DNA from 2 places in the Pseudomonas sp. EA_105y_Pfl2_R69 genome. Region 1 is predicted to be linked to the other one. Evidence: riboswitches for the same ligand, from Rfam matches in the RefSeq annotation. Region 1 holds a riboswitch; the other holds the start of a gene.
The links. Region 1 has a riboswitch for cobalamin ahead of AACY13_RS21200 (CbtB domain-containing protein). Riboswitches for the same ligand answer to the same signal wherever they lie in the genome.
Positions count from the first base shown of each region.

Region 2: another riboswitch for cobalamin. It lies ahead of AACY13_RS09685 (TonB-dependent receptor domain-containing protein); the one in region 1 lies ahead of AACY13_RS21200 (CbtB domain-containing protein).

Region 1 is NZ_CAXAOO010000009.1:156,129-170,616, forward strand. Features, by position in the region: gene AACY13_RS21155 (hybrid sensor histidine kinase/response regulator) at 1-718, shown strand, start outside; gene AACY13_RS21160 (response regulator transcription factor) at 687-1,304, opposite strand; gene AACY13_RS21165 (OmpP1/FadL family transporter) at 1,372-2,622, opposite strand; gene AACY13_RS21170 (hypothetical protein) at 2,786-3,265, opposite strand; gene AACY13_RS21175 (sulfurtransferase) at 3,468-4,322, opposite strand; gene AACY13_RS21180 (ZIP family metal transporter) at 4,532-5,248, shown strand; gene AACY13_RS21185 (spermidine synthase) at 5,306-5,989, shown strand; gene AACY13_RS21190 (hypothetical protein) at 5,996-6,334, shown strand; gene AACY13_RS21195 (CbtA family protein) at 6,397-7,089, opposite strand; gene AACY13_RS21200 (CbtB domain-containing protein) at 7,100-7,285, opposite strand; cobalamin riboswitch at 7,402-7,624, opposite strand; cobalamin riboswitch at 7,686-7,903, shown strand; gene cobO (cob(I)yrinic acid a,c-diamide adenosyltransferase) at 8,077-8,685, shown strand; gene AACY13_RS21210 (ABC transporter substrate-binding protein) at 8,685-9,680, shown strand; gene AACY13_RS21215 (FecCD family ABC transporter permease) at 9,677-10,705, shown strand; gene AACY13_RS21220 (ABC transporter ATP-binding protein) at 10,699-11,532, shown strand; gene AACY13_RS21225 (DUF1636 domain-containing protein) at 11,529-11,903, shown strand; gene cobW (cobalamin biosynthesis protein CobW) at 12,081-13,145, shown strand; gene cobN (cobaltochelatase subunit CobN) at 13,149-14,488, shown strand, end outside.
Region 2 is NZ_CAXAOO010000003.1:68,232-82,719, forward strand. Features, by position in the region: gene ribA (GTP cyclohydrolase II) at 1-151, shown strand, start outside; gene AACY13_RS09675 (MFS transporter) at 148-564, shown strand; gene AACY13_RS09680 (helical backbone metal receptor) at 707-1,504, shown strand; gene AACY13_RS09685 (TonB-dependent receptor domain-containing protein) at 1,570-3,462, opposite strand; cobalamin riboswitch at 3,565-3,779, opposite strand; gene dxs (1-deoxy-D-xylulose-5-phosphate synthase) at 3,834-5,741, opposite strand; gene AACY13_RS09695 (carboxyl transferase domain-containing protein) at 5,836-9,123, opposite strand; gene ispA ((2E,6E)-farnesyl diphosphate synthase) at 9,327-10,214, opposite strand; gene AACY13_RS09705 (exodeoxyribonuclease VII small subunit) at 10,211-10,456, opposite strand; gene AACY13_RS09710 (DUF2214 family protein) at 10,614-11,069, opposite strand; gene AACY13_RS09715 (MATE family efflux transporter) at 11,066-12,436, opposite strand; gene AACY13_RS09720 (aminoacyl-tRNA deacylase) at 12,754-13,218, shown strand; gene AACY13_RS09725 (alpha-2-macroglobulin family protein) at 13,352-14,488, shown strand, end outside.

The DNA.
Region 1 (14,488 bases):
CGCACGGGCCGAGCGGGACGAAGTGCTGCTCGAGGTGGGCGACGATGGCCGCGGCCTGAGCGCGGAACAGCAGGATAGGGTGTTCGAGGAGTTTCAGCAGCTGGATAACCCCGGGCGCAATGCCGAGCGCGGCCTGGGCCTGGGGCTGGCCATCGTCAAACAGCTGGCCGAGCTGCTCGAGCACCCGCTGCGGCTGCATTCCAGCCCCGGGCAAGGCGCGCGCTTCGTGCTGCAACTGCCGCGCGCCGAGGCGGGCGAGCGGCTGGCAACGCAGGTGGCGGTGGCGGCCCCGAGCGGGCGGATACTGCTGCTGGAGGACGACGGTGCCGGGCGCGAAGCGCTGGCCGGGTTATTGCGGCGCTGGGGCTGCGAGGTCTGGGCCTGCGCCGACCTCGAGGCCGCCCTGCTGTGCCTGGACGAGGCCCAGCCGCAGCTATTGATCAGCGATTTCCGCCTGGCGGCGAAGGCGGATGGCCTGTCCGCCATCGAGCGTCTGCGTGAAGAGGCGGGGCTGATGCTGCCGGCGTTGTTGATCACCGCCGATATCAGCAGTCAGTTGCAGGAGCGCTGCCTGCCGGCGCATATCACCCTGCTGGGCAAACCCGTGCTGCCGGCCCGCCTGCGTCAGGCCCTGGCGGTGCTGCTGCCGGCGCGCCAGGCGGCTCGCGGCGAAACCGCAACGGACCCTATAGCCAGCCGCGCTGACGCGCCGCACTGACGCAGGCGGTGCGGGTGTGCACGTCGAGTTCCTGAAACAGGGTCTTGAGATGGGTCTTGACCGTGTCCTCGGCCACCCCCAGTTGCCGGCCGATCGACTTGTTCGGCAGGCCGTCGGCCAGTAACCGCAGAATTTCCATCTGCCGCGGCGTCAGCTGGGCCTTTTCGGCCCCGGCGGGAGCGGGCAGGGTTTCGCCCAGCAGCACGCGGGTCACGGCCTGACGCAGCTCGTTGCTGTTGGCGCTTTTCGGGATAAAACCCAGTGCTCCGGCGGCCAGTGCGGCCTGGGCATCCAGGTTGGAGTCGCTGGCGCTGAGAATCGCCACCGGGGTCATGCGGCCCTGTTGTTGCCAGCGTTGCAGCAGCTCCAGGCCGGGCATGTCGGGCAGGCGCAGGTCCAGCAGGATCAGGTCGAAATCGGCGTGCTGCAGGCAGGCTTCGGCGGCGGCAGCGGTTTCGGCAGTATGGATCTGCAGGTCGGCGCAAAGAGGGGCGAGGGCCAGGCTGAGGCCATCGAGAAAGATCCTGTGGTCATCCACCAGCAGTAGGCAGAGCCGCTCCGGCAGGGCAGTACAGAGTGCAGTCATGGTCGTCTCACGCGGCATTTTTATAATTGTCATCGCTGCGCGAGTGTACCCCAAAGTTCGTGCCGAATTAGAAGCGGTACGTCACTTGTGTGCCCAGACCATGGGCGGTGTTTTTGTAGGTTGAGCGGTAGTCGTCCCTCTCGATATCGGCGTCGTCTTCCATCAGATAGGAATAGGCCAGATCGACGGTCATGTCCTCATTCGGGCTCCAGGCCGCGCCCAGGCTGAGGATGGTGCGGTCGCCGCTGGGGATGCGTGGCGAACGGTCGGCGTTATTGGTTGGCGACTGGTCCACGGCAAGGCCCGCACGCAGGGTCCATTGGCGGTTCAGTTTATAGGCCGCACCCACGGCGTGGGCCCAGGTGTCGTGCCAGTTCTGCGGCTCGCTGATGCTGGTCAGGGCCCCGCCCAGCAAGCCCCCTACGCCTTTGTTGTCGGCGCGGATTTCTTCCAGGCGGCTCCAGCGGGTCCAGGTGCTGCCGGCGTACAGGGTCCAGTCGGCATTCAACTCGTGGGTCACGGACAAATCCACCGATTCCGGGGTGGTCAGCTCCAGCGAAGCGTCGTAGCTGCCGGCCGATGAACCGAACACGAAGCCCGGGCCGGACACTGTGGTGTCGCCCTTGAGGCGGTAATCCACCTTGGAGTGGTAGGTCAGGCCGAAACGCGTCTGTGGGGTGATTTCAAACAGCACGCCGAGGTTGTAGCCCAGCGCCGTGTCATCGCCCTTGATTTCGACCTTGCCGTCACCCGCGCCGGGAATCGGGTTGTTGACGGCCGAGGTCAACTCGCCGTCGATGCGGTTGAGGGTCGGGCCGAAGCCGATCGACAGGTGCTCGTTGACGCGATAGCTCAGGGTCGGCTGCAGGGTAATCACCCGCACTTCACTGCGGTCGCCGTGATAGCGGCCCTGGAAGTTGCGTTCGTAATCGGTCACCAGGCCAAACGGCACATACAGACCCAGGCCGAAGCTCCAGTTGTCGTCCAGCGGTTTGACGTAATAACCCATGGGCGCGCCGATAAACGGCACCATGTCGCCGTCATTGCTGCCAGGGGTGGAGCCGCTGGCGTTGTCGATATCGGTTTTCGCGTGGATCAGGGCAATGCCGCCGCTGATCTGTTCGCGCTTGATGCGCGCCATGCCGGCCGGGTTGCCGAATACGGTGCTGGCGTCATCGGCCGAGGAGGAGCGGCCGGCGAAGGCGGTGCCCATGCTGCTGACGCTTTGTTCGTTGATGGCAAAACCACTGGCAAGGCCATGGCTGGCGGCAGAGGCAAGGGCAAGGGACAGGCAGGTCTTGACGACTCTTCTGGTCACGGAGGACTCCTAGGGTTTAGCGGGGGGCGGAAACTAGCAACCTTCCATGACCCTTGCCAAGCCTTTGAGTTCCCGGGATAGAGCGGTTAAAAGCCTTTAAAGTGCGGCCATTTTCTGCTAAATGCAGTGAAATTGTCGGACAATAATGCTCGTTGCCTCGACCTCAGGCCACCTGGCTGACGCGGCCGATATAGCGCTGCCAGGCGGCGATAAAGTCCCGCGGCCGGCCCTGGGGTCTGAATACCCGTTGCCAGATCTGGGCCATGCCGAGCAGATCGTCGGCGGCGGGCAGCTCGCAGGCGTCCGTCTCGATCAGCATCCAGGCAATTGCCGTGGCATAGCGCAGGTTGACGGTCAGTTCCAGGTGCGGGGCGGCGAGAAAGGCATGCTGGCTGGCCAGCCCCCTGATCTTGCTGGCCAGGTCCGGGTCGCGGGCCAGGTGCTGGTCCCAGAGCTGCTGGTGGCGCAGGGCGGCGATGCGGTAGAGGCCGTGGCCGTGCTTGTCATCGAGTCCCGCGCCCAGCCCGGATTGGCTGGCGGCGGCTCCCAGGAGCAGGGCTTCGGCGGTGGCGGAGTGGCGGCCCAGGTAGATCAAGGTGGGCCGAATGACGTACTGACTGAACTCGCAGGCGGCAATTCCCATATAGCCCTCGCGACAGGTCGCCGATGGGGCCGGGGCGCTGGCAGCGTCTGCTTGTTTTGATAAAGGCCCCACCGGAAGCGGGGTTAGCCGCTTGTGTTGAAGTTTAGTGCGACCTTTGCGCTGTAAAGGGCTGTTTTTAAATTGTTTTCAGCTTTCGGTTATGACCGATATTCCAATTGGTGCTTAGCCCCCCGGCCTGGCTTCAGTCGCCGGTGGCCACCGGGCGGTCGGGGTCGGTGATCCATTCGCTCCAGGAGCCGGCATACAGCGTCGCCAGGGGATAGCCGGCCAGGCACAGGGCGAACAGGTTGTGGCAGGCGGTCACGCCCGAACCGCAGTAGGCCACCAGGCCACTGGCCGGGCGCTCGCCCAGTTGCGCGGCAAAGCGCTGGCGCAGTTTCGCGCTGCCGAGGAAATAGCCGTCGCTGTCCAGGTTGTCGGTAAACACCGCGCACTGGGCTCCGGGAATATGCCCGGCGACCGGGTCGAGGGGTTCCACCTCGCCCTTGAACCGAGGCAGGGCGCGGGCGTCGAGCAGGGTCAAGCGCGGGTCGGGTAAACCTTGCAGCAGCTGGTGCGCATCGATCAGTAAGCTGGCGTCGGACTTGCCGGCAAAATCGCCGGGTGCCGGTGTTGTCAGCTCCTGGCTCAGCTCACCACCGGCTTCGCGCCAGGCCTTCAAGCCGCCGTCGAGCAGGTACACGCCTTCGCGCTTGCCCAGCCAGGCCAGCAGCCACCAGGCGCGGGCAGCAAAGGCACCGGGGCCGTCGTCGTACAGCACCACCTCGCTAGTTTCATTGAGGCCCCAGTCGCGCAGGCGCTGCAGCAGTTGCGCGGCATCCGGCAGGGGATGGCGGCCGGTTACACCCTTATGGATGGGGCCGGAGAGGTCGCGTTCCAGATCGGCGAACTGCGCGCCGGGGATATGCCCTTCGCCGTAGCTGCGCTGGCCATAGGCCGGGTCATCGAGGGCGAAGCGGCAATCGAGAATCAGCAGGTCGGGCCGCTGCAAGCGTTGCTGTAGCTGCGCGGCGGTGATCAGTTGGGCGAGGGGCATGGCGTGCGTCCTTTGAAAAAGGTTCTACGTGGGCGGTGCTTGCCTTGACCCGCCTAGGTTTGCAAGGCTCAGAGCATAATCGGCATTGGCCCGAAGTTGCCATGGCTTGGCACTCGATGTCGTTATCAATCTGCATCGATGGAACCTGCGCTTGAGTTGGCGGCGCAATGGGGGATATTGATAGCCCCCGACTGGCAGGTGAGGTGACCGTGGATTCTCTATGGATGGTGGTGGCGTATACCCTGTTGGCCGGTATGGCCATGCCCCTCGGCGCGGCTTTTGCCAGCGTCGAACGTATCCGTCCGCGCTGGTTGGAGAATGAGCTGCGCCACGGGGTGGTCGCTTTCGGTGGAGGTGCGCTGTTGGCCGCCGTGGCACTGGTGCTGGTGCCGCAAGCGATCGTGCGCTTCGAGCCGACGGCGGCCGCTCTGTGGTTCTGTGCTGGCGGCGTGGCCTTTATGGGGCTGGATATCCTTCTGGCTCGGAGCAGAACCGCCGCCAGCCAGATGGCCGCGATGTTGAGCGACTTTATTCCCGAGTCCCTGGCCCTGGGCGCGGCGTTTGCCCATGGCGGCAAGGGCGCGATGTTGTTGGCCATTCTGATGGCGCTGCAGAACCTGCCGGAGGGCTTCAATGCCTACCGCGAGATACATCGCGCCAGCAGCTACAGCCGCAAACGTCTCCTGATGCTGTTCGCGGCAGCGGCATTGCTTGGACCGCTCGCGGGCGTATCCGGTTATTTATGGTTGGATGATTCGCCACAAGTGGTTGCCGCGGTGATGCTGTTCGCCGCTGGCGGCATTCTCTATTCGGTGTTCCAGGATATCGCCCCGCAGGCCAAGCTGAACAAGCATTGGGCACCGTCGCTCGGTGCGTTGCTGGGCTTCATGCTCGGTATCGTCGGGCATATGCTGACTGGGGGCTGAGGCGCGACTGCTGTATCGTGCGCTACCCGATCGCCTCCACTGCCCGACGAGACCGCCATGAAGCGCTTTGTATTGCTCGACACCGCCCCGATTCCCGATGGTTCGGGAGCGCTTTGCCTGTTCGAATATGGCGAGGATTTTGTGATCAAGATCGCCGGCGGCGATGGCGGTCAGTTGATGAACACCCGCATGCACGGCTCGGAAGACGCCCTGGCGGCGATTCCCTGCAAGAAGGTCGCCGGGCGGCCGGATTCACGGGTGCTGATCGGCGGTCTGGGCATGGGTTTCACCCTGGCGGCGGCCTTGCAGAACCTCGGCAAGACCGCCGAGGTCGAGGTCGCCGAACTGGTGCCCGGGGTGGTGGAGTGGAATCGCGGCCCGCTGGGCGCGAAGGCCGGTTATCCGCTGCTCGACCCGCGTACCCGGGTAATTCAGGACGATGTGGCCAACTGCCTGAAGAACGCCGGGCAGCGCTACGACGCGATTATGCTGGATGTCGACAACGGCCCCGAGGGGCTGACCCAGAAGCGCAATAGCTGGCTGTATTCGGCGCAGGGGTTGCAGCATTGCCACCAGGCGCTACGGCCCAAAGGCGTGCTCGCGGTATGGTCGGCCAGCGCCGACCGGCAGTTCTCCGACAAGGTGCGCAAGGCCGGTTTCAAGGTCGAGGAAGTGCAGGTCTACGCCCACGGCAACAAAGGCACCCGGCATACCATCTGGATCGCCGAGAAGATCAAGTAAAGGTCCATGAGCGATCTGTTGCAGAGGTTTCTCGATTGTTGCCAAGCGGTGCTGCGCGGCGATGCGCAGGTGCTGGAACAACTGCGCGCCCAAGGCTTCAGCTGTGAGCCGGGCCATTGGACGTTCGGCCTGGCCGAACTGCACCGTTATTTGGATGCGGGGCAGGGCATGGCTTATCGGCTGTGGCTCAAGCAGTTGTACGCCAGCGATATCAACACGCGCCTGCGTGAACTGGGCGGCGAAATCGCCATAGTCGACAACCGCGGCAAGGTCGACGCAAGCCTGTATGGCCTGCGTCGGTTACCGTGCGCTGAACCCCGTAGCCCGGATGAAATCCGGCGGTGATGTGCGGGGCTTTACATCTTCCCGTATTGCATCCGTGCTACAGAAAGCGCTCACCGGCCTGTTCAGCTCGCCTGTTGCCCACGGCTGAACAGCCAGGCGCTGATCAGGCCGAGAGCGGCCCAGAACAGCGCATTGACCAGCAGCGAGGTAAAGATAAAGTGCTGGCTCAGGGCTGTCGGGACCAGGCTTTCATGCACTTCGGGCTGCGGTGCACCGACCAGGTAGGGCAGGGGCAGCAACAGCAGGCCGAGGACGCGCAGCCACCACTGCCCGCCGAACGCCAGCAGGGCCAGACCTGCGGCGGTGCTGGCGGCCGTGCCGACCCACCAGTATTGGCGCAACGTCAGCTCGGCTGCGGCGGTGCCCGGCAGTTCCGGCGGCAGGCCGATAGCCGGTGCCAGGCTGAAGGTGGCAAAACCTGCCAGGCCCCAGAGCAGTCCCTGCCAGGTACGGCCCGGCGCGCGCAGGCTGTAGAGGCCGGCGAGCATCAGGGCGAAGCCTACCGCCACCACCAGATTGCTCAGTCCGGTGAACAGGGTGCGCTGTGCGCCATCCTGGGGTGCCCAGGCGTCCGCGTCATGATGATGATCATGGGCCGCATTGGCGGCATGGCTGTGTTCGGCTACCGGCTCGGCGCTTTCATAGGTTTCCGCCTCGAGAATCAACGGTGTGACCCATAGGCTCTGCATCAGGGTCAGCAGTAGCGCGGCCAGCAGCCCCGCAAAACCTGCGGTTTGAGCGATTCGCTTGATCATTGTCGAATCCTCAGTGGCAGGGGAAAGCGGCGCTGTGGCGGGCGTCGTGGGCAGCGTTATGCAGGACTTCCATCGGCGCGAAGCCGGCGCAGAAGATCAGCGCGGCACCGAGCAGGCAGCTGCCGATGGCGAGGATCAGGCGTTGGGACAGGGGCAGGGCAAGCGCGGGGCTGGCGGACAGCGTGCTGGTGGACATGTTTGAACCTTCCTGGGAGTCGAAAAACGGCCACGCGAGGAAGGGAAGCAGCACAAAAGCGGGCGAGCGCGGACAGCGGAACGAACCCGATTTCGGCGCGCCCCGCCCACCGCGGGTTGCCAAACAGGTTTCAGGCCGGTCTCCGGGCTTGCGACGACTGTCGGTTGGACAGTGGAGGTCGGCCTTCCCATGTCCTAGGACACAGTGGCGATGACGACCTTGCGTACGCTTACCGTTGCGGGGGCAGCGCCGGACTCGCTCGACCTTGCGGATCGAACCCACCGGCTTCCCGTTTCACCTCGCGCCATGACGCGAGACACCTGAAACAGCCCGCTAGCTGACCATGATGCGCGAAGTCCGTCAACCGCGGCGAATTGCCGGAAGGTGCCGACTGCGCTACCCTGCCGGCCAACGAACAGGTGCCCCGTGCGCAATCGCGCTACGGGCTGAAACGGGAAGTCCGGTGACCTCTGGGAGTAATCCCTTGAGTATTCCGGCGCAGCCCCCGCTGCTGTAGAACCTGACGAAGCCGCCACACGCCACTGGGCCAACCGCCCGGGAAGGCGCGGACTTCGGATGAAGGTGAGCCAGAAGACCGGCCTGATCGAAACAAGGTGCGTACCCCGGGGTGTGGGTGGTTGCCGGTGCTGTTGCATGCCCGCGTTTCGGGCGGTCTTCCCTCAGTAGTCGTCATCAAGGGTTCGATGCCTGTGCATCGCGCCAGCTCCCCGCGGTTGCGCTCGATCCGTCGCCCTGCGCGATGGTTTTTATGCGGCTGCGGAGTGCGACCCATGATCGATGATGAGAAAAAACAGCGCCATGCCGAGCGCATGCAGCGCAAGAAAGCCGTGGTCGATGCCGGGATCGAAAGAGCCCAGGAAGAGCGCGGCATAGTCGTGCTGATCACCGGCAACGGCAAAGGCAAGACCACCTCGGCCTTCGGCACCCTGTATCGCGCCCTGGGCTATGGCCATCAGGTCGGCGTGGTGCAATTTATCAAGGGCACCCAGGCCTCCGGCGAGGTCACCTATCTGCGGCAGAACGCCGCGCAGGTCGCCTACCACGCCATGGCCACCGGTTTTACCTGGGACACGCAGAACTGGGACGCCGACAAGGCCGCCGCGGACGAGGCCTGGGTGCATGCCGCACGCATGCTCGCGGACCCCAGTCTGAACCTGGTGCTGCTCGATGAGCTGACCTACATGCTCAAGTACAACTACCTGGATGCGGACATGGTGATCGAGACGATCCGCGCCCGGCCGGCCGGCCAGAGCGTGATCGTCACCGGCCGTGCGGCCAAGCCCGAGCTGATCGAACTGGCCGATACGGTCAGCGAAATTCGCGACGTCAAACACGCCTACAACGCCGGCGTCAAAGCCCAGGCCGGCATCGATTTTTGATGCCCCGCGTGCGCGTCCTGCCGCTGCTGTTGCTGCTGTGTGCCCCGCTGGCCGGGGCCGGGGCCGCGGCCTTGCCGACCGTGGTCTCGACCAATCTCTGCGCCGATATGCTGGCGTTGAGCCTGGCCGCGCCCGCGCAGCTGCTCTCGGTGTCGCGCAAGAGCCAGGACCCGCGGATTTCCTCGATGGCCGAACAGGCCCGGGAGTTTCCAGCCAACGACGCCACGGCGGAAGAAATCATCGCCCTGCACCCGGATATCGTCCTCGCCTCGCGGCGCTGGCAGGCGCATAACCAGGCCGAATTGCTCAAGCGTCACGGCATCAAGACGCTGGTGGTGCCTTACCCGACCACCTGGCCGCAGATATTCGACAGCACCAATTGGGTCGCCGGGCAGATCGGCCGTGAGGCCGCCGGCAACGAACTGGTTGCCGATGTGCAGGCCCGCCTGGCGCGTTTGCAGCAGCGCCCGCGGCCGCTCAGCGCGCTTTATCTGCGCGCCAACGGCGGCAGCGCCGGGGCCAATACCTATGTCGATACGGTGTTCCAGGCGGTGGGCTTGCGCAATCACCTGGCCAGCCTCGGCCGTTCCGGCTGGAGCCGCTATGCCCTCGAAGACCTGGTCGACAGCCCGCCGGACGTCTTCGTCAGCGCCGATATGCTGATCGACAACGGCTACGCTAAATCCGCCTATTCACGCCATCAGCGCCTGCAACAGCTGATGGCCACGCGTCCGGTGCTGAGCATCAGCGGTAACCGTTGGGGCTGCAGCGACTGGCAGTTGATCCACGCCGCCGAAGAGCTGGCCGCGCAGCTGGATGCCCTGAGCCTGGCCAGCAGGCCGTTGAAAAACGTAGGCGAGGCAGCCGAGGCTAGGCAAAAACAGGCGAGGAAGCGGAGTTTACGGGTTGTAAATGAGCATTCCGAGCCTGTTTTTAACGACGCATCGGCAATGCAGGTAGTTTTTCAACAGCCTGCTAGCGAGGCGCAGCCATGAGTCGGATTGCCCCGAGCCTGCTCAATCTGCTGCTGATGCTGGCCTTGCTAACGCTGTTGCTGCTGTCGCTAAGCATCGGTTCGGTGCCGCTGGCCCTCGGCGATATCGGCCGCGCGCTGCTGTCCTCGGCGGCGACCGGTGCGGACCTGGCCGATGTGCGGGTGCAGCAGCAGGTCATCGTCAACGAGATCCGTTTGCCGCGGGTGTTGCTGGCGATCCTTGTCGGCATGTCGCTCGGCGCGGCTGGCGCGGCGCTGCAAGGCTTGCTGCGCAACCCGCTGGCCGAACCGGGATTGCTCGGGGTCAGCTCCAGCGCCAGCCTGGGCGCGGTGCTCTGCCTGTATTACGGCCTGAGCGGGTTGAGCGCCTGGCTGGTGCCGCTGTCGGCGATGGGCTGCGCGGCCCTGACCACCCTGGTGCTCTATGCCATCGCCCGGCGCAGCGCGAGCAACCTGACCCTGATTCTCTGCGGCGTTGCGCTGTCGTCGCTGGCCGCGGCGCTGACCTCGCTGGCGATCAACCTGGCACCCAATCCCACCGACGTGCAGGACATCGTGCTGTGGCTGATGGGCTCGCTGAGCGACCGCAGCTTCGCCGATATCCGCCTGTGCCTGCCGTTTATCGCCGCCGGCCTGTTGTTGCTGTTCGCCTGCGGCCCGCAACTCGATGCCCTGACCCTCGGCGAAGACGAGGCCAGCAGCCTCGGCGTCAACCTGCCGCGCCTGCGCGTGCAGATCATCGTCGGCACCGCCTTGTGCGTCGGTGCCAGCGTCGCGGTGACCGGGGCTATCGGCTTTATCGGCCTGGTGGTGCCGCACCTGCTGCGCAAGTGGGTCGCCTACCATCCCTCGCGCCTGCTGCTGAGCAGCGCCCTCGGCGGCGCGGTGTTGCTGCTGGCGGCGGATATCCTGCTGCGCCTGGTCAGCGGCGAGCAGGAGCTGATGCTCGGCGTGGTCACGGCGATGATCGGCGCGCCGTTCTTTCTGCTGCTGGTGCTGCGCCAGCGACTGGCATCGCCATGCTGAGCCTGAATGAAGTCTGCGTCGAAATCGACGGCCGCCGTCTGGTCGAGCGGGTCTCGCTGGACCTGCGCGCCGGCGAACTGCTCGGCCTGATCGGGCCCAACGGTGCCGGCAAGAGCAGCTTGCTCAAGGCCCTGGCTCACTTGCTGCCGTATCAGGGCGAGATTCGCCTGGATGGCGAGCTGCTGAGCAGCCTGTCGCCGCGCGAGCGCGCCCTGCGCTGCGCGTACCTGGGTCAGGGCGACCAGAGCAGTTGGCCGCTGCACCTGCGCGACTATGTCGCCCTCGGCCGCCTGCCGCACCGCGGCAACTGGGGCCTTACGCAGCGCCTGCGCAGCGACGACCAGGCGGCTATCGATCAGGCCCTGGCGCAGATGCGTCTGGGCGAACTGGCGCAGCGGCGTTTCGATCAGCTGTCCGGCGGCGAGCGCGCCCGCGCGCGGCTGGCCCGCGCCCTGGCGGTCGGCAGCCCGCTGTTGCTGGCGGACGAACCGGTGGCGGCGCTCGATCCCTTCCACCAATTGAACGTGATGCAACTGCTGCGCGAGCAATGCGCCCAGGGCAAGGCGGCGCTGGTAGTGCTGCATGACCTGACGCTGGCCAGCCGCTTCTGCGACCGCATCCTGCTGCTCGACCAGGGCCGGGTGGTCGAGTGCGGCACCACCCGCCAGGTGCTGACGCCAAAGAACCTGCAGCAGGTCTACCAAGTCCAGGCGATGCTCGGCGAGCACCAGGAGCAGCGCTTCGTACTGCCCTGGGCCTGCCGCCCGCAAACCCCGCAATCTCAGGGCGCGCAACCTCAAGACTTCAAATTTCAGGAGCAACCATGACCACCACGCTGCTGCTCTGCGAAACCTGCGGCCAGGATGCCGACATGCCCAGCGCCACGCGCAAGGGCGAATTGTTCGCCGCCGAGGTCGAGGGGCTGTTGCAGGCGCAATTGGCCGCCGGCGCGCCGCCCCTGACGATCAAGCGCACGCGCTGCCTGATGGCCTGCCAGCGGCACTGCACCGCCGTGCTGCAAGCGCCCGGCAAGATCGCCTATGTGCTCGGCGACTTTCAGCCCGAGCGCGAGGCGGCCGAGGCGCTGCTCGATTACAGCCGCAAGTATCAGCAGTCGGACACCGGTCAGGTGCCGTTTCGTACCTGGCCGGCCGGCATCAAAGGCAAGTTTGTCGCACGCATTCCGCCGCTCGAATAAGAGGATGTTTACAAACTACTACGCTCGGTCATGCGGCGTTGAACTCAGCCTCAAAATGCTCATGTACAACTCGTACACTCCGCTTTTTCGGCTGATTTCGCCTTGCCTGACCATCGCTCGCTACGTTTGTAAACACCCTCTACGCGCGGCTCATTTCATATCAATTGGAGCAGTCCCATGTTGGCCAAAATCCCCGTCACTATCGTCACCGGCTTTCTCGGAAGCGGTAAGACCACGCTGCTGCGGCATATTCTCGAGAACGCCAACGGCCGGCGTATCGCGGTGATCGTCAACGAGTTCGGCGAGCTGGGCATCGACGGCGAAATCCTCCGCGGTTGCGGCATCGGCTGCGACGAGGACGGCCAGGAGGCGGCCGGCCAGCTCTATGAGCTGTCCAACGGTTGCCTGTGCTGCACCGTGCAGGAGGAGTTCTATCCGGTGATGCGCGAGCTGATCGAGCGCCGCGGCGAGCTCGACCATATCCTTATCGAAACCTCCGGCCTGGCGCTGCCCAAGCCGCTGGTGCAGGCCTTCAACTGGCCGGAAATCAAGAATGCCTGCACCGTCGATGCGGTGGTGACCCTGGTCGACGTGCCTGCTACAGCCGCCGGTCTGTTCGCCGCCAACCCCCAGGCGGTCGACGACCAGCGCCGCGCCGATCCCAATCTGGACCACGAATCGCCGCTGCACGAGCTGTTCGAAGACCAGCTGTTGGCCGCCGACCTGGTGGTGCTGAGCAAGACCGATCTGGTCGAGCCGGCAGCTGTCGAGCAGGTTATCGCCCTGGTACGCGAGGAGTTGCCGGCCCAGGTCAAGGTACTGGCCAGCGACCGTGGCCGCCTCGATCTCGATCTGATCCTCGGTCTGTCCCATGCCTCGGAAGAGAGCATCCACCTGCGCGAAAGCCATCATGACCATGGCGACGATGAGGAACACGATCACGACCATGACCAGTTCGAGTCGGTGGTGGTCAAGCTGCCTCGGGTCGATCGAGAGCGCCTGCTGGCCTGCCTGCAAGAGCTGGTCGAACAGCACAGAATCTTCCGCATCAAGGGCTTCGTCGCCCTGGCGGACAAGCCGATGCGCCTGGTGGTGCATGGCGTTGGCCAGCGTTTCGACAGCTACTTCGACCGCCGCTGGCAGGCCGAGGAAACGCCGAGCACTCACCTGGTGTTGATCGGTCAGGAGCTGGATGCCGAGGTGCTGACCCGCGCCCTGCAAGCCGCCGCGATCGAGGCCTGACCCATGCACATGTTGTCGGCGCTGCCCGGTGGGTATATCGACGAAAGCGGGGCGACCATCACCGTGGTCGAGCAGGACCCGGCGGATATCGTCATCCTCAGCGCCGCCGACACCACCCTGGCGTTGCTGGCCGCCGCCTACCCGCAGGCGCAGCCCGGCTGCGAAGCGGTCGCCTACCCCTCGGTACGGCTGACCAACCTGCTGCACTTGCGGCAGAACGCGTCCATCGACCTGTATCTGGATCAGGTGCTGCAACACGCCAAAGTCGTAGTCATCGACCACCTGGGCGGTGAAAGTTACTGGCCCTACGGCACCGAGCAGGTGGTGGCGCTGTGTCGGCGCAAGGGTATCGCCCTGGCGATGTTCTCCGGCGACATGCAGGAGGATCCCAACCTGATCGGCCAGAGTACGGTGGAAGCGGACTGCTGCCATACGCTTTGGCGCTACCTGCGCGAGGGCGGCGCGGCCAATGCCGGCGAGTTGTACCGCTTTATCGGTGCGCGCTTCTTCGACCTGCCCATGCCCGCGCGGCCACCGCGGCCCTTGCCGCCGGTAGCGGTGTTCCATCCGCAGCAGGCCGATGCCTCGGCCGACAGCTGGCGCGAGCAGTGGGTAGCAGGCGCGCCCTGCGTGCTGGTGCTGTTCTATCGGGCGCATCTGCAGGCGGGCAACACCCAGGTGTTCGCCGAGCTGTGTACGGGGTTACTGGCCGAGGGCCTGAATCCGTTGCCCGTCGCGCTGCTCTCGCTGAAGGACGGCTTGTGTCTGCAGACCCTGCGCGAGCTGTGTGCTGAGCATGAAGTCGCGCTGATTCTCAACACCACGGCGTTTTCCCAGTCGGCGATGGACGATCCCGGCGATCACGCTCTGGCCGGCGATATTCCGGTGCTGCAACTGATCCTCTCCGGCGGTAACGAGCAGAGCTGGCGCGCCGATCCCCAGGGCCTGCAACCGCGGGATATGGCCATGCATGTGGCGCTGCCGGAAGTGGACGGGCGCATTATCAGCCGGGCGATCAGCTTCAAGGGCCTCGGCCAGCGCTGCGAACTGACCCAGAGCGATGTGGTGCAGTACCAGGCGTTGGCCGACCGTATCGCCTTCGTCAGCCAACTGGCGCGGCGTTGGTGCCGGCTGCGCAGTCTGGCCAATCCGGACAAGCGTCTGGCCCTGGTGCTGGCCAACTATCCGACCCGCGAGGGCCGCCTGGGCAATGGCGTCGGTCTGGATACCCCGGCCTCGGTGATCGAGATTCTCCGCCGCCTGCATCAGCAGGGCTACGGCGTCGACGACATTCCCGCCGATGGCGATGCGCTGATGCGTCTGCTCAAGGAGGGCGTGACCAA
Region 2 (14,488 bases), on a different contig from region 1:
GCTGGGCGATATGGGCATCAATGTGGCGACCCGGGTGCCGTTGCAGATCGACCACAATCCGCACAACAAGAAGTACCTCGCGACCAAGGCCGGCAAGCTCGGGCATATGCTCGGCAGCCTGCACCAGGGCGAGGTCGAGGAGAGCCTGTGACCCGCAGCGAAGTGCGCCGCCGTCTGGCGCTGGCCTGGTGGCGGCAGCTGGCGCTGACCCTGGCACCGCTGTTCGTGCTCAACCTGCTGTTCGGCGCGGGCCAGCAAACCGGCGTGCTGACCATGCCGCTGTTTATCGCCGGGGTCGCCTCGATGTTTGTCAGCCTGCCGCTGTTCAGCGCCTACAAGCGCGCCCTGGTGGCCACTGAAAAAGCCCTCGACACCCCCGCCGAGCACGATGCCTGGCTTGAGCTGGCGCGCGTGCGGCGTACCGCCTTCCTCGGTGCCGGCCTGCCGGCCTGGATCGCCGCGTTTGCGGTGTTCGCCGGGCTGGAGGCGATTCCCCTGATCCTCCTGGTGCTGTCCAGCGTGGTGCTGCTGTATCTCTACCGCATACCTCGCCAACTCGGCTAACAGGTCGCTGCAGAACTACCTGCGTAGCCGATGCTGCGTTGAAACCGGTCTCGAAATGCTCATTTACAACAGTAAACTCCGCGTTCTCTACCGCTTTCGCCTTGCCTCGGCTGCCTCGGAAACGTTCTTAAGCGGCCTGCTAATGCGCGCCACCACTCTGTGCCTGATGCTGTTGCTGGCGTGCCCGGCCGCGGCGGTCGAACGGGTGGTCAGCCTGGCACCGTCCCTGACCGAAATCATGCTGGAATTGGAGGCGGGCGACTTGCTGGTCGGCCTGCTCGACGGCGGCGAGCGCCCGGCGGCGGTGGCGCAGCTGCCTTCGGTGGGCCGCTATGGCCAGCTTGAGCTGGAAAGCCTGCTCCAGCTGCAGCCCGATCTGGTACTGCTCTGGCCGGATAGCATCGGCAGCGCCCAGCGCCAGCAATTGCAGCGCCTGGGCATTGCCCTGTTGATCGCCGAACCGCGCAAACTGGCCGACCTGGCGGAGAACTTCGTCGAGATCGGCGCGCGCGTCGGCCGTGCCGAGCAGGGCCGGCGGCTGCAGCAACAGTTCAATACGGGGCTGGCCGCCTTGCGCCAGCGCTATCGGCGCGAGCAGCCGCTGGCGCTGTTCTACCAGATCTGGGATGTCCCGCTGTATACCATCGGCGGCCAGCAGATCATCAGCGACGCCCTGGGTGTCTGCGGGGCGGAGAATATCTTTGCCGAGCTTACCTTGCCTGCGCCGCAGGTCAGCGTGGAGGCGGTGCTTGAGCGCAATCCCGAGGTGATCCTGGCCGGTGTGCAGGGGCAGCTGGAGGCCTGGCGCAGCTGGCCGGGCGTCGCCGCGGTTGAGCGCGAACAGCTGTGGCTGGTGCCGGATGCCGGCCTGGAACGGCCGAGCTTTCAGATGCTGGGGGCGCTCGAGCGTCTGTGTGAGGTATTGAGCAAGGCGCACTGAGAAAAAGCCCCGCGTTACGGCGGGGCTTTTCTTGGGTTCAGTCTATTGAGCGCCTAGCTGACGGTTCAAAGCTGAGGCGTCCAGGTCACGGCAAACAGCGCGGTGCGGCCTTCGGTGTTGTAGCCGAAGCGTCCGTTGGCTGTGCTGTAGGTCGCCTCGGCATAGTCCTTGTCGAAGAGATTGTTCAGTTTCAGGTCGAAGGCCACTTCCTCGCTGGCTTGCCATTTGCCGCGCAGGTTGAGCAGGCCGTAACCACCCAACTCACGTGTGTTGTCGGCATCGTCATAGCGACCACTGACTGCGCGCCAGCTGGTACCCACGGCAAACTCACCGAACTGGCGATCCAGGTCCAGGCTCAGCGTGCGTTTGGCGCGGCGGGCGAGGGTGTGGCCCGTGTCGCGATCCCGCGGGTCGATCAGGGCGAGTGCCAGGTTGCCCTGCCAGCCGAACAGCTCTTGCTTGAGCGCGGCCTCGAAGCCATTTATGCGAGCGGTCTGGACGTTCTGCGGGATAAAGTTCTGGTCGAGAACAATCGCGTCCTGCAGATCGATGCGGTACAGCGATAGCTCCAGTGCGCCGGTTTCGCTGTAGCGGCTGCGCCATTGGGCTTCGTAGCTTTTGGACGTTTCCGGCTCGAGGTCCGGATTGGCGCTAGGGAAGCAAAAGCCGCTGAAACAGAAGTCCGGGTAGTACAGGTCGTTGAAGGTCGGTGCGCGGAAGCCTTCGCTGTAGGACAGGATCAGGTCATTGGCAGTGTTGAACGGTACCGTCAGCGCGGCGTTCCAGCTGTTCTCACTGCCGAACTGTTGGTTCTTGTCATGGCGCAGGCCCAGTTCGGTTGAGAAATGCTCGGCGCTGTAGCGGTGCTGAATAAATGCCGCCTGATTCCAGCGCGAGTCCTCAGTAAAGTTCTCGCTACCCGTCACTCGATCTTCATACCAATCGGCACCCAGCAGCAGCTGATGGCGCTCATTGAGGGTCAGGGTATTCACCCAGTTGACCGAGTCACGGTAGGTGTTGAAGCTGTAGAACGCGTCGGCGCTGGCGTGTGGCTGATCGTTGCCGGTATCACGCTTGTCTTCGCTGTGACCGATTTCCAGGCGACTGTTCCAGGCTTCGCCGAGGTTGGCGTCGATATAGCTGGACAGGCTGCTGAGCTGGAAGTCGGTGGTGGGCAGCGAGGTACTGAAGATGTCCTCGAACTCGGACTGGCCGCGCTGGTCGAGGGCGCTGAAGCCTATCTTCAGGTCGTCATTGAATTGGTGCGATACGTTCAGGCTCAGCGATTTATTGCGGTAGGCATCGTCATCGCCATTGGCACCGAAATTGTCGCGTGTGGCATCGATGCCCTGGGTTTCATCGAGTGCTGCACCCAGGTTGAAGCGGGTTTGCCCGTCGCCGCCGGACAGGCCAAGGCTACGCTCGAAGGTCTGGTTGCTGCCGACGCCAAGGCGAACGTAGGGCTTGAGTCCGTCGCCGCTGCCTTGACGGGTGAAAATCTGCACAACCCCGCCGATGGCATCCGAGCCATAGAGCGCCGAGCGTGCGCCACGCACCACTTCTACCCGCTCGATCTGCTCCGGGCTGAGAAATTCCAGGCTGCTGGTGCCGCTGGAGGCGGCGGAAATACGCTGGCCGTCTACCAGTACCAGGGTTTGTGCGGTCGAGGTGCCGCGCATAAACAGGCCGGTCTGGCTACCCGCGCCGCCGGTACGGCTGACGCTGACGCCTGGGACGCGCTCGAGTAGCTCCGCCACGCTGCGCACTTGCAGGCGCTCGATGTCCTTGCGGGTAAACAGCGTGGTTGCAGCCGTCGCCTGCCGGACCGATTCGGCTTGCCGCCCGGAGGTTACGATCAAGGGTTGCAACTCGAGTGAGTCGGCGTGGCTGCTGGCCTGATCGGCATGGGCCGCCAGCGGCAGCAGCGCCACAGCCAGGGCAAGACGGGACAATTTCATTGAAGAATCCTCAAAAGACAGAAAAACTTTCGAGGAGGGCAGGGACAAGCACCGGGCAGGGAGGCGTTAGCCAGCGCTTGACGGTGATGCCCTCCGCAACACCAGTCACTTCACGCCGAGGCAGGTCTCCGGGCTGCCGACTGCCTTTCTCACCTTCCCAGGCGAACCCAGTGGTCTTTGAGAAAGGCTGCGCTTGCGCGCTGTCGGTTACCGTTGCGGGGGCAGCGCAGGCCTTGCGGCTGTCGAGTCGACAGCGGCGCACCTGCTTCCCTTTTCACGCTGCTGGTTTGGCAGCGACCTCGGACAGATAAAACGTCGCGCACCTTAAGCCGGTGCGGAGGGTAAAGCAATGCGCTCTGACGGCTGGCTTGCTACTGATTGTCGCCTATCAGGTCGGCCAGGCGTTGGCGCACTGCCGCGTCGATGCCGGTAGCGTCCAGGCCGCACTCGGCGAGCATCTGGCTCGGCTTGGCGTGCTCGACGTAATAGTCCGGCAGGCCCAGCTGCAGCAGCGGCTTGAGGATATTCTCGCGGGCGAGGAACTCGCCGACCGCACTACCGGCACCGCCCATGATGCTGTTCTCTTCGATCGTGACCAGCAATTCGTGGTTGGCGGCCAGCTGGCGTACCAGGGGCTCGTCCAGGGGTTTGACAAAGCGCATATCCACGACCGTCGCATCCAGACTGTCACCGACCTTAAGCGCCTCACTCAGCTGTACGCCGAACACCAGCAGAGCCACTTGGCGGCCCTGACGGCGGACGATGCCCTTGCCGATTTCCAGTGGCTGCAGGCCCGGTTCGATAGTCGCGTTAGGGCCGCTGCCGCGCGGGTAGCGCACCGCCGCCGGGCCGTCGAACAGGTGGCCGGTGCTGAGCATGCGGCGCAGTTCGTTTTCATCGCTCGGGGTCATCACCAGCATGCCGGGGATGCAGCGCAGGTAGGACAGGTCGAAGCTACCGGCGTGGGTCGGGCCGTCTTCGCCGACCAGGCCGGCACGGTCGATGGCGAACAGCACATCAAGGTGCTGCACGGCCACGTCGTGAATCAGCTGGTCATAGGCGCGCTGCAGAAAGGTCGAATAGATCGCCACCACCGGTTTGGCACCGTCGCAGGCCATGCCGGCGGCGAGGGTCACGGCGTGCTGCTCGGCGATGGCGACGTCGAGATAGCGCTCGGGATAGCGCTCGCTAAAGGCCACCAGGTCCGAGCCTTCCTTCATCGCTGGGGTAATGCCGACCAGGCGCGGGTCCTGCGCGGCCATATCGCATAGCCACTGGCCGAATACGCTGGAGTATTTCGGCCCAGAGGCTTGTTTGGGTTGCGCTGCTGGCGCGTTGATCGCCTCCAGCTTGGTGATCGCGTGATAGCCAATCGGGTCGATCTCGGCCGGGGCGAAGCCCTTGCCCTTCTTGGTCACCACATGGAGGAATTGCGGGCCCTCCAGGTCACGCATATTGCGCAGGGTGGCGAGCAGGGTCGGCAGGTCGTGGCCGTCGATCGGGCCGATATAGTTCCAGCCCAGTTCCTCGAACAGGGTGCCGGGCACCAGCATGCCCTTGGCGTGTTCCTCGGTCTTGCGCGCAATCTCCCAGGCACCTGGCAGGCGCGAGAGGATTTTCTTGCTGCCCTCGCGCATGCTGGCGTAGGTGCGGCTGGAGAGGATCTTGGCCAGGTAGTTGGACAGGCCGCCAACGTTCTTCGAGATCGACATGTCGTTGTCGTTGAGGATCACCAGCATATTGGCGTTGACGTCGCTGGCGTGATTCAGGGCCTCGAAGGCCATGCCGGCGGTCAAGGCACCATCGCCGATCACGGCTACCGCCTTGCGCTTGCTGTTCTGCAGCTTGGCGGCGATGGCCATGCCTAACGCTGCGCTGATGCTGGTGCTGGAGTGGCCGACGCCAAAGGTGTCGTACGCGCTTTCCGAGCGGCGCGGGAAGGCGGCGATGCCGTCCTTCTGCCGCAGGCTGCCCATCTGTTCGCGGCGGCCGGTGAGAATCTTGTGCGGATAGGCCTGATGGCCGACATCCCAGACCAGACGGTCATCCGGGGTGTCGAAGACGTAATGCAGGGCCACGGTCAGCTCGATCACGCCGAGGCCCGCGCCGAAATGCCCGCCGGTCTGCCCAACCGTATACAGCAGGTACTGGCGCAACTCGTCGGCCAAGGTTTCCAGCTCGGCTTCGCCCAGGCGGCGTAGCTCGTCCGGCGTGTTGGCACGGTCTAGAAGGGGCGTCAGCGGGCGCTCACGGGGAATCTCGTGGAAGGTCGTCGGCATCAGGCAGATCGTTATAGGTATAAAAGATGCGGCAGTTTACCCGAAGCGCCAGAAACTGCCCAAACATGGTTCGGTCCGGCCGGCATCCTGCGGATTACCAGGTGTCAATTGAGCGCTTTTTGCCTTCACGCGCTGCCGGCCTGGGTGTGGCGTTGAGGCCACGGAGCAGCCAGGCGCGGGTTTCCACTGGGTCGATCACCGCATCGATCTCGAGAAAGCTGGCCATATTGATGCCCTTGCCGTTCTGGTAGGCCTTGGCCACCAGCTTGTCGAACAGCTGCTGGCGCGCGGCGGGTTCTTCGATGGCCGCCAGCTCCTTGGCAAAGCCCAGGCGCACCGCACCTTCCAGACCCATGGCACCAAACTCGGCGCTGGGCCAGGCGATGGTAAACAGCGGCGAGTGGAAGCTACCAGCGGCCATGGCCTGGGCACCGAGGCCGTAGCCCTTGCGCAGCACCACGGTAAAGAACGGCACGCTCAGGCTGGCGGCCGCGACGAACATGCGCGAGACATGGCGCACCGTGGCCTGTTTTTCCGCCTCCGGGCCGACCATAAAGCCGGGGGTGTCGCACAGCGACAGCAGCGGGATATCGAAGGCGTCGCACAGCTGCATAAAACGTGCGGCCTTGTCGCCGGCCAGCGCGTCGATGGCCCCGCCCAGGTGCGCGGGGTTATTGGCCAGCAGGCCGAACGGCTGGCCCTCGATGCGGATAAAGGCGGTGATCAGCCCCGGCGCGAACTGGCGGCGCAGTTCCAGCACCGAGTCGCGGTCGGCCAGGGTGTCGATCACCTGGCGGATGTCATACACCCGCATGCGGTTCTCCGGAATCAAGTGGCGCAGCTCGCGTTGGTCGGCGCAGTCCCAGTCGTTGAGTGCGCCCTGAAAGTAGCTCAGGTACTGCTTGGCCACTCGCACCGCCTCGGCCTCGTCGGCCACTTGCACATCGATCACCCCATTCGGCCCCTGCACGCTGACCGGACCGACCTGCTCCGGTTTGAAGCTGCCCAGGCCGCCGCCTTCGATCATCGCCGGGCCGGCCATACCGATAGTCGCGTTGTCGGTGGCGATAATTACATCGCAGCAGCCGAGCAGGGCGGCGTTACCGGCAAAGCAGCGCCCGGAGACTATGCCGACGGTCGGAACCAGTCCGGACAACCGCGCCATGCCGACAAAGGTATGGCAGTCCAGCCCGGCCACGCCGACGAAATCGCTATCGCCGGGGCGGCCGCCACCGCCTTCGGCGAATAGCACCAGGGGCAAGCGCCACTGGGCGGCGAGGCCGAGCATGCGGTCGGTCTTCTTGTGGTTGATCATCCCCTGGGTGCCGGCGAACACCGTGTAGTCGTAGGCGATGGCCAGGCAGCGCGCCGCCTGGCTGCCGAACACCTCGGCGTTGACTGTGCCGGTACCGGCCACCAGGCCGTCGGCCGGACTCTGTTCGATCAGCTCCTCCAGCGAGCGCCGACGCCGTTGCGCAGCAACCGCCAGTGCGCCGTACTCGCTGAAGCTGCCGTCATCCAGCAAGTCCGCCAGGTTCTCGCGCACCGTGCGCTGGCCGGTCTTGCGCCGTTTGGCCACGGCCTGAGGGCGGCGTTCGTCACGGGTGATGGTGTGGCGTTCGAGCACTTCGGCCAGGTCCGCGCGGATATGATCGAGGTCCAGGCTGTGTTCGCTCTGGCTGGCGACGGCGTCGACTTCGGCAGGCTCGATAAACAGCAGTGGCTGGCCTTCATTGAGCGCGCTGCCGACCTGCACGGCCAGTTGGCGAACGATGCCGCTGTGGCTGGCGGTGACTACAAACTCCATCTTCATCGCCTCCAGCACGGCGATGCTCTGGCCGACGGCAACCGCATCGCCTTCGGCCACTTCCAGGCTGACCACCACGCCGGTGCTGTGGGTCAGCAGCGGCAGGCAGCCTGGCGGTGCGTCCGCTACCGGCTCGGCGGTCTGGCTGACGGTCTGCGCAGCGGCAAAGAAGTGATGCGGATGGGCCTGAGTTTGCGCTGCCAGCAGCTCGCCTCGCTGGCTTTCGACAAAGCGGGTGGTCAGCTGGTAGCTCGCCACCTGGGGCAGGCGCAGCAGGTTCTGCAGCAGGTGCAGATTGCTCGCCACGCCTTCCAGGCGGAACTCGCACAGCCCGCGGTAGGCGCGGCGTAGGGCGCTGGGGTAGTCCGGCGCATGGGCGATCAGTTTGGCCAGCAGCGAGTCGTAGCTGGGGCTGACCGGGTAGCCGGCGTAGCCGTAGCCATCCACCCGCAGCCCTGGGCCGCTGGGCGGCTGGTAGGCGCTCAGGGTGCCGGCGGCCGGGCGGGTGCTGCCGTCGCTGCTCATGCTTTCCAGATTGATGCGCAGTTGCACGGCGCAGCCATTGAGCGGCGGCGCTTGTGTCAGGCCGAGTTGCTCCAGCGACTGGCCGGCGGCCAGTTTTAGCTGGGTGTGCAGCAGGTCGACGCCGGTGACCTGCTCGGTGACGGTGTGCTCGACCTGGATGCGCGGGTTGGCTTCCATAAAGTAGAAGCGCTCGGGCTGCTCGGCATCCAGCAGAAACTCGAAGGTGCCCAGGCCCTGGTACTGCACCGCGCCGGCCAGCTTGAGCGCGGCGGCGATCATGCGTTCGCGGGTGGCGGGCGGCAGGTCCGGGCTGGGGGCGATTTCCACCAGCTTCTGCTGGCGGCGCTGCAGGCTGCAGTCGCGTTCCCATAGATGGCTGACCGCACCGCTGGCGTCGCCCAGTACCTGAATCTCGATATGCCGAGCGCTGCGCACCAGCTGTTCGATATACAGCGCTCCGTTGCCAAAGGCGGCGAGGGCTTCCGACTGGCAGCGGGCAAAGGCTTCATCCAGTTCGGCCGCGGCAAAGACCGGGCGCATGCCACGGCCACCGCCACCGGCCAGGGCCTTGAGCATTACCGCGCCATGCACGGCGAGAAAGCCATGGGCCTCATCCAGGCTGATCGGCCGATTAATGCCCGCCACCAACGGCACGTTGCAGCGCTCGGCCAGCTCTCGCGCTGCGGCCTTGTCGCCAAACAGCTGCAGCACCTCGACGCTGGGGCCGACAAAGCACAGGCCGGCGGCCTGGCAGCGTCGCGCAAACTCGGCGTTTTCCGCGAGAAAGCCATAGCCCGGATGCACGGCGTCGCAGCCCTCGGCCTTGGCAATCTCGATCAGCTGATCCATATCCAGATAAGCCGCCACACCACGGCCATTCAGCGCTACGGCGCTATCGGCCTGGCGCAGGTGCAGGGAAGCGGCGTCGTCCTCGGCGTAGATGGCCACCGAGCGGATGCCCAGTTCACTGGCGGCGCGGGCGATACGGATGGCGATTTCGCCACGGTTGGCGATCAGCAGGGCGGCGAAGGGCGCAGTCGTAGCGGGCATGGTGGCTCCAGATTGTTATTCTGCAGCCATCTTAGGCGCTCGGCGGGCGAGGTAAACCAAGCCTCAGCGGGTAAGGGTTGGGCTATTGATATGGGTGATAAGGGGCGGAGTGATCGCGGGCGTGGACTAGGCGTCCCCGCCGCTCCTACAGGGGCGTGAATGGTTGTAGGAGCGGGCTTGCCCGCGATGGACATTTCGCTGGCTTAGCTGCGCCGTTCGACGATATAGCAGGCCAGTTCGCGCAGCGGCTCGGCGGCCGAGTCGAAGGGGCGCAGGGCATGCAGGGCCTGATCGCGCAGTTCCAGGGCATAGGCCTTGGCGGCGTCGAGGCCGAGCAGGGCCGGGTAGGTGGGTTTGTCGTGGGCCTGGTCCTTGCCCTGGGTCTTGCCCAGGGTGGCGGTGTCGCTTTCCACGTCGAGGATATCGTCCTGCACCTGGAAGGCCAGGCCGATGGCGCGGGCGTAGTTGTGCAGGGCTTTGAGGGCGTGCTCGTCGGCGCGTTCGCTGGCCAATGCGCCGAGCTGCACGCTGGCTTCGATCAATGCGCCGGTCTTGTGCCGGTGCATGATTTCCAGGGCGCTCTGGTCGAGCTGGCGGCCCACCGAGCCGAGGTCGATGGCCTGGCCGCCGACCATCCCGGCCGGACCGGCGGCGCGGGCCAGGGTGCTGACCATGCTCAGGCGCAGCTGGGTGTTCTGCGGGTTGCGCCGGGCGTCGGCCAGTACCTCGAAGGCCAGGGTCTGCAGGCCGTCGCCGGCGAGTATGGCGCAGGCCTCGTCGAAGGCCTTGTGGGTGGTCGGCTGGCCGCGGCGCAGGTCGTCGTCGTCCATCGCCGGCAGGTCGTCGTGGACCAGAGAATAGGCGTGGATCAGCTCCACCGCGCAGGCCGCGCCATCGGCCCGCTCGGGATCACCGCCGAGGGCTTCGCAGGCGGCGTACACCAAAAGCGGGCGGACCCGCTTGCCACCGTTGAACAGGCTGTAGCGCATGGCCTGGTAGAGCCTCGCCAGCTGTGGCTGCTCCTGGCCGAACAGGCTGTCCAGGGCGGCGTCGACACGGCTCTGGCAGTGCGCCTGGTAGGCCGCGATCATGCCTGTCGATCCGCGTCGAAGGGGGCTTCCTCCAGCGCGCCGTCGCGCTCCATCAGAATCTGCACTTTCTGTTCGGCCTGGGCCAGGGCGGCCTGGCAGTCGCGGGTCAGGCGTACGCCCTGCTCGAAGGCGGTCAGCGAGTCTTCCAGCGACAGCTCGCCGTTTTCCAGACGCTCGACCAGGTTCTGCAGATCGGTCAGGGATTGCTCGAAGTCGAGCGCGGCTTTTTTACGGGCGGCCATGGCGAATATCTCGGGGCAGATCGGGGAAGTGGAACCGGCGCGACACTAGCAGAGCAGGCGCGTACGGGCAAATCAGCGGGGCTTGTGGTGGGCTGCATTCCCCCTGAAAAGCTCGCCGCTAAAGCGCCTCCCACGGGGTTGGAGGTCTGCTTGGCTGTCAGCCGATCAGGCCATGGCCGCGCGCCATCAGCACCGCTAACAGTGGGATGGCCAGCAACAGCAACAGTTCCACTCGGATCGCCATGATCACCCAGCGTGCCTGGCGCGCACTGACCTGGGGGACCTGGCCGGCCTTGAGGGCATTGCGCCAGTTGATAAAGACAAAGGTCGGCCCTGCCGAAATCAGCCCGACCAAAATAAACAGGCCGACCTTGGCGTGGAACAGGCTGTTGCCCAGGTAGTAGTCCAGGCCCTTGCCGTACCAGATCACCCTAGCCAGACCGCTGAACAGCACCAGCCCGGCGAAGACGCCGTAGGCCAGGTCGGTGACGATCAGGCTGCGCGCGCGCTGCAGGTCCAGCGGCAGCTTGAACTGCACGTGCTCGATCGCGAGCAGGGCGAACAGGACGAAGATCGACAGGTAATGGATATAGGCGATAAGGGCGCTGGTCATACTGTTTCCTTGGCTGCGGCGGAGCTGGGGGTGGCGAACCATTGGTCGAGCCGGGTCAGCCGGTAAGCATAGCCACCCAGGCACAGGCTGCGCAGCCCCATAAAGGCGAGAAACGCCAGCCACAGGCCGTGATTGCCCAGCGGTTGCAGGGCCCAAGCCAGCGGCAGGGCGAGCAGCAGCGCGAGCAGCATGGCATCGCGCATTTCGCGGGCGCGGGTGGCCCCGATAAACAGGCCGTCGAGCAGGTAGCTGCTGACCGCGATCAGCGGCAGCAGGGCCAGGTACGGCAGGTAGTCGATGGCCTGGTCGCGGACCACGGCGATATTGGTCTGCAGGCCGATAAACCAATGGCCGCCGAACAGGAAGAACAGGGCAAAGCCCAGGCTGGCCAGCAGCGACCAACCGCCGGCGACGATCAGGCTGCGGCGCAGGGCGTTGCGGTCGCGCGCGCCCAGGGCATGCCCGCACAGGGCCTCCACCGCGTGGGCCAGGCCATCCAGGGCGTGGGCGGTGAGCAGCAGGCCGTTGAGCAGCAGGGCGTTGGCCGCCACCGTGGCATCGCCCAGGCGCGCGCCCTGCACGGTGATCAGAAAGAACACCGCCTGCAGCGCCAGGGTGCGGATAAAGATGTCGCGGTTGACCGCCAGCAGCGGTCGCCAGTTCAGCCAGCGCCGCAGTGCCGCCCAGTCGAGCCGCCCGGCATAGCCGTGCAGGGCGCGCCGCGCCAGATACAGGCCGAGCAATGCAGCGCTCCATTCGGCAATCACCGAGGCCCAGGCCGCGCCCGCCACGCCCCAGTGCAGGCCGAGGACGAACAGCAGGTCGAGGGCGACGTTGAGCAGGTTGGTGGTCAACAGAATCGCCAGCGGCCCGCGGGCGTTCTGGGTGCCGAGCAACCAGCCGATCAGGGCATAGGTCGCCAGGGCCGCCGGCAGGCCGAACAGGCGGATATGCAGGTAGTCGCGGGCCAGGGCATCGAGGTTGGCGGAGGGTTGCATCAGGCCGAGGGCGGCGTTGCTCAAGGGCAGCGCCAGGCCGATCAGCAGCAGCGCCAGCCCGCCGCCGAGCAACAGACCCTGCAGCAGCACCTGGCGCAGCGCGCTGCCGTCGCCACGTCCGGCGGCCTGGGCGCTGAATCCGGTGGTGCCCATGCGCAGAAAACCCACCGCCCAGGTCAGCAGGGTATAGAGGCTGCCGCCCACGGCCACGGCGGCCAGTTGGTGGGCATGGGGCAGGTGGCCGACCACGGCGCTGTCGACCAGGGCCACCAGCGGCACCGACAGGTTGCTCAGGATCATCGGCGCGGCCAGGGCCCAGACCTTGCGCTGGGTCGGCTGGTGCTGCCAGGCGTCGAGCAGTGCGGACATGAGGGCTCCGGAAAAAGGCCGATTATAGGCGCAGCCCGGTTGATAGCAGCCCGTTGAAAAATGTAGGCGAGGCAGCCAAGACAAGGCAAAAATGGCCGAGAAAGCGCAGTTTACTGTTGTAAATGAGCATTTTGAGGCCATTTTTAACGCAGTATTGGCAACGCAGGTAGTTTTTCAGCGGGCTGATAGTGCGTTTTCGCCTATGCAGGCCTGGTTATAGCAGCAAGGGTTGCAGAGGCCGGGCACTGCTCGGGGCTGGGCTGGCTAAACTGAACTCATCGGCAATGACTGCGCGCTGCGCGGTCGAGGAGGTAGTTATGCATATGGCACAAACCCTTGAGCGCAACCTGCAGCGTGCCAACTGCCAGTACGAGCTGCTCGAGCATGACATGACGGCGACCAGCCTGGAGTCCGCCCGCAAGGCGGGCATCCCGGCCGCGCGCATGGCCAAGTCGGTGATTCTCGACGATCGCCGCGGGCATTATCTGATGGCCGTGCTGCCGGCCAATCGCCAGCTGGACCTGAGCAAGGTCCGCAAGGGCCCGCAGCGCTGGCAGCTGAGCGGCGAGCAGACGCTGGCCAAGCTGTTCAAGGATTGTCAGCGCGGTGCGGTGCCGGCCCTGGGCGAACTCTATGGCCTGGACATGCTGATCGACCCCATGCTGGTCGGCCAGCAGGACATCTACCTGGAGGCCGGCGACCATGAAAGCCTGGTGCATATGCCGGTCGACGAGTTCTTCAGGCTGGTGCCCAACGCCGAGATCCGCGAACTCTGCGCCTGAGGTCTGATCGCAATGCTGCACCGGGCGGCGGCCAGTTGTGCGCCGCTCGCGACTTTACCGGCGGACCGCTCGTCGGCCGCCGGGGCCTCGACTATAGTGTGTGGCTGCACCCACCACCCTGTTGGAGCCCGCAATGCCGAAGAAAGGACTGCTTCTGGCACTTGCCCTGAGCCTGCTCAGCGCCTGTGATTCTTCCACCCCCGAGCCTGCCGAAGTCAGCGTCAGCGCTCCCGCCGCCACTGGCGCGGCTGCGCCGCCACTGGACAAGGCGGCCCTGGCCGAGCGCTACGCCGGCCGCGAGCTGACGGTGGTGGATGTTTCCGAAATACAGCTGGAGGGTGCCAGCACGCTGTCGGTCAGCTTCTCGGTGCCGCTGGACCCCGAGCAGAAGCTCGCCTCGCGCCTGCACCTGGTCGACAGCAAGAGCGGCAAGGTCGACGGGGCCTGGGAGCTTGCCGACAACCTGATGGAAGTGCGCCTGCGCCACCTGGAGCCGCAGCGCAAGCTGGTGCTGACCGTGGATGCCGGGCTGCAGGCCCTGACCGGCGCGACCCTGGCCGGCGAACACGTCAGCCGTCTGCAGACCCGCGACCTGCAGGCCAGCGTCGGCTTCGCCAGCCGCGGCTCGCTGTTGCCCACGCGCCTGGCCGAGGGCCTGCCGGTGATCGCGCTGAACGTCGACAAGGTCAATGTCGAGTTCTTCCGGATCAAGGCCGAAGCCCTGCCGAAGTTTCTCGCCCAGTGGGGGCGCAGCAGCAACCTGGATACCTGGGAGGCGCGTTCGCTGCTGCCCATGGCCGATCTGGTGTACGGCGGCCGTTTCGACCTCAATCCCGCGCGCAATACCCGCGAAACCCTGCTGCTGCCGATTGCCGGCCTGGAGCCGTTCAAGCAGCCCGGGGTGTACCTGGCGGTGATGCGCGAGGCCGGCAGCTACAGCTATTCGCAGCCTGCGACGCTGTTTAGCCTGAGCGATATCGGCCTGTCCGCCCACCGCTACCGCAACCGTCTGGATGTGTTTACCCAGGCCCTGGCCGGTGGCGAGGCGATGGCCGGCGTGACCCTGGAATTGCTCGATGGCAAGGGCCAGCTGCTGGCCGAGGGCAAGACCGACAAGGCCGGGCACGCCGAATTGCCGCTGGCCGCCAAGGCCGAGGTGCTGTTGGCCCATCTCGGCGAGCAGACCAGCCTGTTGCGCCTGAACGGCCCCGCCCTGGATCTGGCCGAGTTCGATATCGCCGGGCCTCAGGCCCATCCGCTGCAGTTCTTC